DNA from 2 places in the Priestia sp. TSO9 genome. Region 2 is predicted to be linked to the other one. Evidence: a T-box and tRNA genes for the amino acid it is inferred to sense, from the RefSeq annotation. Region 2 holds a T-box; the other holds one or more tRNA genes.
The links. The T-box of region 2 lies ahead of alaS (alanine--tRNA ligase). A T-box ahead of a tRNA ligase gene usually reads a tRNA of that ligase, here a tRNA-Ala.

Region 1 (3,429 bases), on a different contig from region 2:
GGTAAGTTCAGCGGATGGATTACCTATTGCATGTACGTGTAATTCACTGTCGATTCCTTCATTTTTTAAGAAAGCACGAAACTCTGTTTCCATGTCTTTACTTAATCCGCCTGTTTTAATTGTAATTGGGATAGGTTCTACGTCTTTCATTTGCACAAATCCGCCTGGAACAGCCCATGCTGCATTCGTATAGCCATATACACTAAATACCGTGCCTTTTTTTATCGCTCTAAAATTCTCTGTTATATTCGCATATTTGTAGACTCCAATATCCTTCTTCGCTTTTACTTGAAAAGAATACTTTTCTCCGAGTGAAGTAACCTTTGGTAATGATTCTTCGACAGGATTGCTTACACCCTTGAGTAATTCCATCATTTTAGCTAATGTTTTCTCATCAGCTTTTCCAGTTGACGTTAATCCATACTTTTCTTGAAGAGCTTTAACAGCCGCAACAGTTTCACTGCCATATTGACCATCGGTCCCTTGCTGGGAAAGTTCAAATCCTAATTTAATTAAGTTTTGCTGCAGTTCTTTTACAGCTAGTCCGCTATCACCTTGCTGTAATTGTGCTGATGGCTTATTATTTTCCACCACCGTCACGCCTGTATTAATACTATTAAAGAAATCCAGATCCATTTCATTGATATCAACATTGCCTTTAATCCCGTTTACTTTTCCTTGATCTGTATATTGAAACATAGACCATCTATCCCAAATCGTCGTATCACCTGGGTTAGCAAATCCCTTAGAACGGTTACTTCCACTGTAACGAGCTATCCATAGCGGATATCTTGCTACAGCGCTTGTAAAATTGGATTTAATAAAACTATACCCCGTGTAAAGAATAGGCGTAATGCTTGTTTTCCTTTCAATATACTCCATCCATCTAACTGCAAAGGCTGTGACCTGGGCTTTTGTTTTCCCTTTATTTTCTTCCAAATCTAAGCAATGAGGCAAATCAATCTTCATGCTGCCTAATTTATTTAAAAAGAAATTAACTTCTGCAATGGGATCATTATCAGCATGAGCAAAGTGATAAAAGCCTACACGTAGACCTGCATTTTTTGCTCCTGTATAATTATCATACGATTTTTTATCTAAGAAGGTTGTACCTTCTGTTAATTTAATATATGCGCCTTTTACACCATCCGACGCCACTTTTGCCCAATCAATTGTTCCGTTGTGATGAGAAACATCAATGACCTTAATATTTTGATTATTACGGTTTTGCATTGCTATCACTCCTTCATACAAACTATGAACAAAAAAGGAAATGGCAACTGATACAGGCCTATTAAATAGATATTAGGCTTTATAAAAAACTACAGTAAGAAGGGATTTTGGTAGCCTTTCCTTATTAGAAGAAATGAATTTGTGCAATTTTATAAAGTGAGGAAAGCTATATTCGTTTATACTAATAATATGAAGATATACTGAATAAAAAGTGGAGGAATATGATGTCTTTAATAAAAGAAGCACGTAGATATGCAGAACACGCTCATAGCGGCCAAATGCGCAAGCTGTCCGATATACCTTATATTGTTCATCCTATTAACGTAGGTAATATTTTAGAAAAAGCAGGTTTTAGTGAAGAAGTAATTGCAGCAGCTTATCTGCATGATGCTGTAGAAGATACAAGTGTAACACTCGAAGAAATTATACAAAGATTTGGTTTAGAAGTAGCGGGTATTGTTGAAGCTCATACAGAAGACAAATCAAAAAGCTGGGAAGAACGTAAACAGCATACAATTCAAATCGTGAAAACTGGTTCTCTTGAAGTGAAATCTTTAATTGTAGCAGATAAATTAGACAATTTACGGTCTTTAAAAGAAAGCTACGATCAGCAAGGAGATACGATTTGGAATAGCTTTAAAAGAGGATTCGAAAAGCAGAAATGGTACTACGAATCCATCAGCAAATACGCTGCAAAAGGATTGGAACCAAACCAAATTCCAAGTTTTTTTTATACGTACAAACAAGAAGTAAATGATTTTTTTAGAAGTTAATATTCATATAAAGAAATTAGAAAACACTGAAAATAACTATTGCGAACGCGCGCCATACGTATTAAAATATAGTAGAGTCAACACGCAATAAAGGCTCTACATAATCGGGACTGTAGTTCAGTGGGAGAATACTTGTCTGGCAGACAAGGGGTCGTGGGTTCGAATCCCATCAGTTCCATAAAACCAGTCGTATCAAGAGTTTAAAACACTTTAAAACTCTGCAGGATGGAATGGTTGCAATACTATTTCATCTGACCTCTTCATGATTTCCATGAAGAGTTTTTTTATTTTCTTTTTACGATTGATCCTCATGATTTTTATGATTATTTTTTTCACTGCTCCTGCTGACAATTTCTCTAAGTTCGCCCTCGTCGCCTTTTGCATTGATGATTTCAAAAAGCTGATTCAGCCCTTCACTTGTTTCATCGTTTGGTTCTTTGCTCATTCTATCCCCTCCTTTTGCTTCTAGGATGCCCATTTTTTTCGCATTGTTTCATGTAAAAAGCAATTCATCAATATTAATCGGCCGTAAAAGTATACCTTTACGACCCTTGTACAATTACTGGTTATACAGATATACTCAATCAATTCTTTAAATTTTGCAGCGTTTTATAGGGTTTCTAATACTCATCTATAATGAAATAATCATCACAAACTTCGTTAAAATCGTTCTCTTCGTGGAGATCTACTTCTTTATCTTTAGATATCTCGGTTTCTGTTGTAAATGGTTTAAAAAGCTTGTTTAACATTGTTCCGCCTCATACTTTTTATTAATACATTCAGTATGATTAATTTATATGAAGCCAGTATGAATTGAAACTTAAGATAATGTGAATGTAGTCATTAACGTGAGATGTTAAGCAAGCTTATACCCTGGACAAAAAAGTTACTTAATTCTACAAAGAAGTGATTAGTATATCAGCTGTATGTGGCATTCGTTTTGCTATTGTACTAGGTAGCTTAATTTTATGTATTATCGCTTTAATCCCTTAGTTATCAACATCCTTAAATACCATTCAAATGGCTTGTGTAGTTGGAATTATCCTTTTGCTTGCTTTGTTTTTCTTTAGTTATATCCACAATTAAACGAAAAAACGCATGCTATAAAAAAAGAACTTTGTATGTTGCTGCAAAGTTCTTTTCATAAACACTTACTGTTTGTTAAGAACTGTATGAAATATTAAATAGCTCATACACTGCTTATACAATCGTTAAGGCCTATTCAGTTAACAGTCCTTCTTACGTTTTTTCTCGAACCATCCATATGCAATTTCAGCTTCAATTTCTTTGTTTCCCGGAGAAACTAAGAAAATAACGTATGAACCGTTGTTTGGAAAGATAAATTTGCCGTCTTCATCACTTACTAATGTACTTTTCGGCGGAACAACACGGTTAAATACGTTTACCCCTTTAGTAGGAAAGC
Region 2 (3,429 bases):
CGCCTACTTGTACTACGCGCACGACATCTCCGTATTTCTCACCAAATAGCGCCATTGCACCCATCGCTTTTGCTTCGTCAATTGCTTTGTTTTCAATTTGTACAGAGATGCTGTCCCAAATCTTTTCATTAACGATTTGTTCAATTTTCTCAAGCTCTTCCTGTGTCACTTGACCAAAGTGAGAGAAGTCAAAGCGCAAGCGATCCGCTGTTACTAAAGAACCCGCTTGATTAACATGCGTTCCTAACGTATCTTTTAATGCTTGATGCAATAAATGCGTTGCCGTATGGTTTTTCACAATCGCACTGCGGTTTTCTTCATCAAGCGCCGCCGTATATGTTTCACCTTTGACAAGCTCACCGTTTGTTACAGCTACCGTTTGGACATTTTGGCCGTTTGGCGCTTTTTGAACGTCTTTTACTTCAGCTGTTCCTGAAGCACTTTGAATCGTACCTTGGTCCGCAATTTGACCGCCGCTTTCTGAGTAGAATGGCGTGCGGCTTAAGATGACTTGCGCTTCTGTTCCAGCTTCAGCGCGGTCAACAAGCTCACCGTCTACAATAATTGCTTCAACAACTGTTTCTACTTCATTTTTATCATAACCAACAAACTCACTTGCAACGGTTACTTCACCAAGTACGCCGCCTTGAACTTGCATAGAGCTAGAATCTTGACGAGCAGCACGCGCACGCTCACGCTGTGCTTCCATTTCGCGTTCAAAACCTGCATGATCAATTTTCATGTTCTCATCTTCTGCATATTCTTCCGTTAATTCAACAGGGAATCCATACGTGTCATATAAACGGAAAACATCTTCGCCTTGTACCATATCACTGTTTTGCGCTTTTTCTTTTTTAATAACGGTTGCCAAAATAGCTAGTCCGTCATTTAACGTTTCGTGAAAACGCTCTTCTTCATTTTTTACTACGCGCTGGATAAAATCCGTTTTTTCCTTTACTTCCGGATAGAAATCAACCATGATTTCACCTACTACCGGCACTAGTTCGTACATGAACGGACGATTAATGTTTAGCTTTTTAGCATAGCGAACTGCTCGGCGTAACAAACGGCGCAGCACATACCCACGGCCTTCATTTGAAGGAAGCGCACCATCACCTACAGCAAATGTTACCGTACGAATATGGTCAGCAATAACTTTAAATGCCGTATCTTGTTCATCGTTTGTACGATATTTAGCGCCTGAAATGTTTTCTGTTGCTTCAATAATCGGCATAAACAAATCTGTATCAAAGTTTGTTTGCACGTCTTGAATAACAGAAACCATACGCTCTAAGCCCATTCCCGTATCGATGTTTTTCTTTGGAAGCGGCGTGTACGTGCCATCAGGATTGTGATTAAATTGAGAAAATACAAGGTTCCAAATTTCTAAATAACGCTCATTTTCTCCACCTGGATATAATTCCGGATCAGTTAGGTCATTTCCATATGCTTCTCCGCGATCATAAAAGATCTCTGTATTTGGACCACTCGGACCTTCTCCAATATCCCAGAAATTACCTTCTAAACGAATGATGCGCTCTTTAGGCACGCCCATTTTTTCATTCCAAATCTTAAATGCTTCTTCATCCTCGGGATGAACTGTTACAGATAGCTTATCTGCGTCGAATCCAATCCATTTATCGCTCGTTAAGAATTCCCATGCCCATTGGATGGCTTCTTCTTTGAAATAATCACCGATAGAGAAATTACCAAGCATTTCAAAAAACGTATGATGGCGAGCCGTTTTACCCACGTTTTCGATATCGTTTGTACGAATGGATTTTTGTGCGTTACAAATACGCGGATTTTGAGGAATAACACGACCATCAAAATATTTTTTTAATGTAGCTACTCCACTGTTAATCCATAATAAAGATGGATCTTCATGCGGAACTAAAGATGCGCTTGGTTCTACATCATGGCCTTTTTCTTTAAAGAAATCTAAATACATTTGACGAACTTGTGCTGACGTCAGTTTTTTCATGATTGGTCCTCCTTTAATACTCTTCTTATTTATAGACAAAAAAATGATGACATAAAAGCATCTATTTTCTCTGTGTACAAAAGCAATTGCTAGTTATTTGCACACAAAAAAACTCTCATCCCTGTAGCAGGGACGAGAGTTGAACTCGCGGTACCACCCTGATTATAAATGCCAAAAGCATTTATCACCTTCATAGCGTTAACGTTGCTGACACGGCAGGTTTTAGCCTGCACTCTGGACTAGCGTTCCGCTGCTCTTTGTTTAGCGCTTCTTTCAGCCAAGGAAGCCCTTCTCTAAAAACCAGTGTGCAACGTACTCGATCCATCATTGTGTTTAAAATATGTAGCGTTTTCTTATGGCGATATTATGACAAATTAACCGCTCTTTGTCAATGTTTGAGCGTATAAGAGCGGATATGCAAAATAGATATTTTAATGACTGCTAAAATTGGCACAGCCAAAATGAGACCCAATACTCCTCCAAATTCTCCTCCTAAAAGGAGCGCAAGCATGATAAACAAAGGATGAATATGAAGGCTCTTTCCTACGATAAGCGGAGACAGCACATTTCCCTCTAGAAACTGCAGCACAAAGATTATAATGACAATGGTAATAACCAACTTTATCGAGATTGTGGCTGCAATAATAGCCGCTGGAACCGCACCAATAATCGGGCCAAAATAAGGGATGATATTCGTTACGCCAATAATGAAGCCTAAAAGAAGTGCATAAGGTACATGAAAGAACCACAGTGCCGCTGTGGCAATCACACCAATAATGAGACAAACAAAAAATTGCCCTCTAATGTAATTGCCGAGTGATTCATTCACATCCGATAAAAAACGTTCACCTGGTTTGTGCCACTTTTTAGGCGTGACATAAGCTGTTGCTTTCTTAATAGAGGAAAAATCCTTCAGCATATAAAAAACAATAAATGGAATAATGATTAAAATCAAAAAAGAGGTAATCAATGACTTTAATCCTTCCGCCACTTTTGTAAGCCACACGTTGAGCGTAGCCTCTACATCATCAATGCTGCCTTCAATTTTCTCATGTACACCGTTTGGAAGTGAAGTTGTACGATCATGAATCGATTCTACCCAATGTCTATATGTATTCGTAAAATGAGGCAGCTGTTCGTTTAAATCTTTTACTTGTTCCACAAAAATAGGGTACGACTTATAGGCTCCAAACCCGATTCCTCCAAAAAAGATGATGTAGATCAGTAAAATAGCTAGAGGACGAGGCACGCCTTTATCATGCGTTTTTTCAATAAGCGGATGAAGTAAATATGTAATGAATGCTGCAATAAAAAAAGGCAGCAGTGCTTTCAAAAACATGTAAATAACAGGAAGCCATAAAAACTGGACTTTAAAAAAGACTAATATGCACAGCAGCGCTAATAACAGCAGTCCGAATCTATAGAACCATTTGAATGAACTATCT

Region 1: it has a tRNA-Ala gene. The T-box ahead of alaS (alanine--tRNA ligase) is inferred to sense a tRNA for this amino acid. The anticodon was not compared.

The regions. Positions count from the first base shown of each region.
Region 1 covers NZ_JAJEKD010000013.1:798,821-802,249, reverse strand. The annotation lists gene LJC66_RS12245 (GH25 family lysozyme) at 1-1,233, opposite strand, end outside; gene LJC66_RS12240 (HD domain-containing protein) at 1,458-2,006, shown strand; tRNA gene LJC66_RS12235 (tRNA-Ala) at 2,113-2,184, shown strand; gene LJC66_RS12230 (hypothetical protein) at 2,302-2,451, opposite strand; gene LJC66_RS12225 (DUF6143 family protein) at 3,233-3,429, opposite strand, start outside.
Region 2 covers NZ_JAJEKD010000015.1:1,579,097-1,582,525, forward strand. The annotation lists gene alaS (alanine--tRNA ligase) at 1-1,984, opposite strand, end outside; T-box leader at 2,110-2,321, opposite strand; gene LJC66_RS23415 (AI-2E family transporter) at 2,373-3,429, opposite strand, start outside.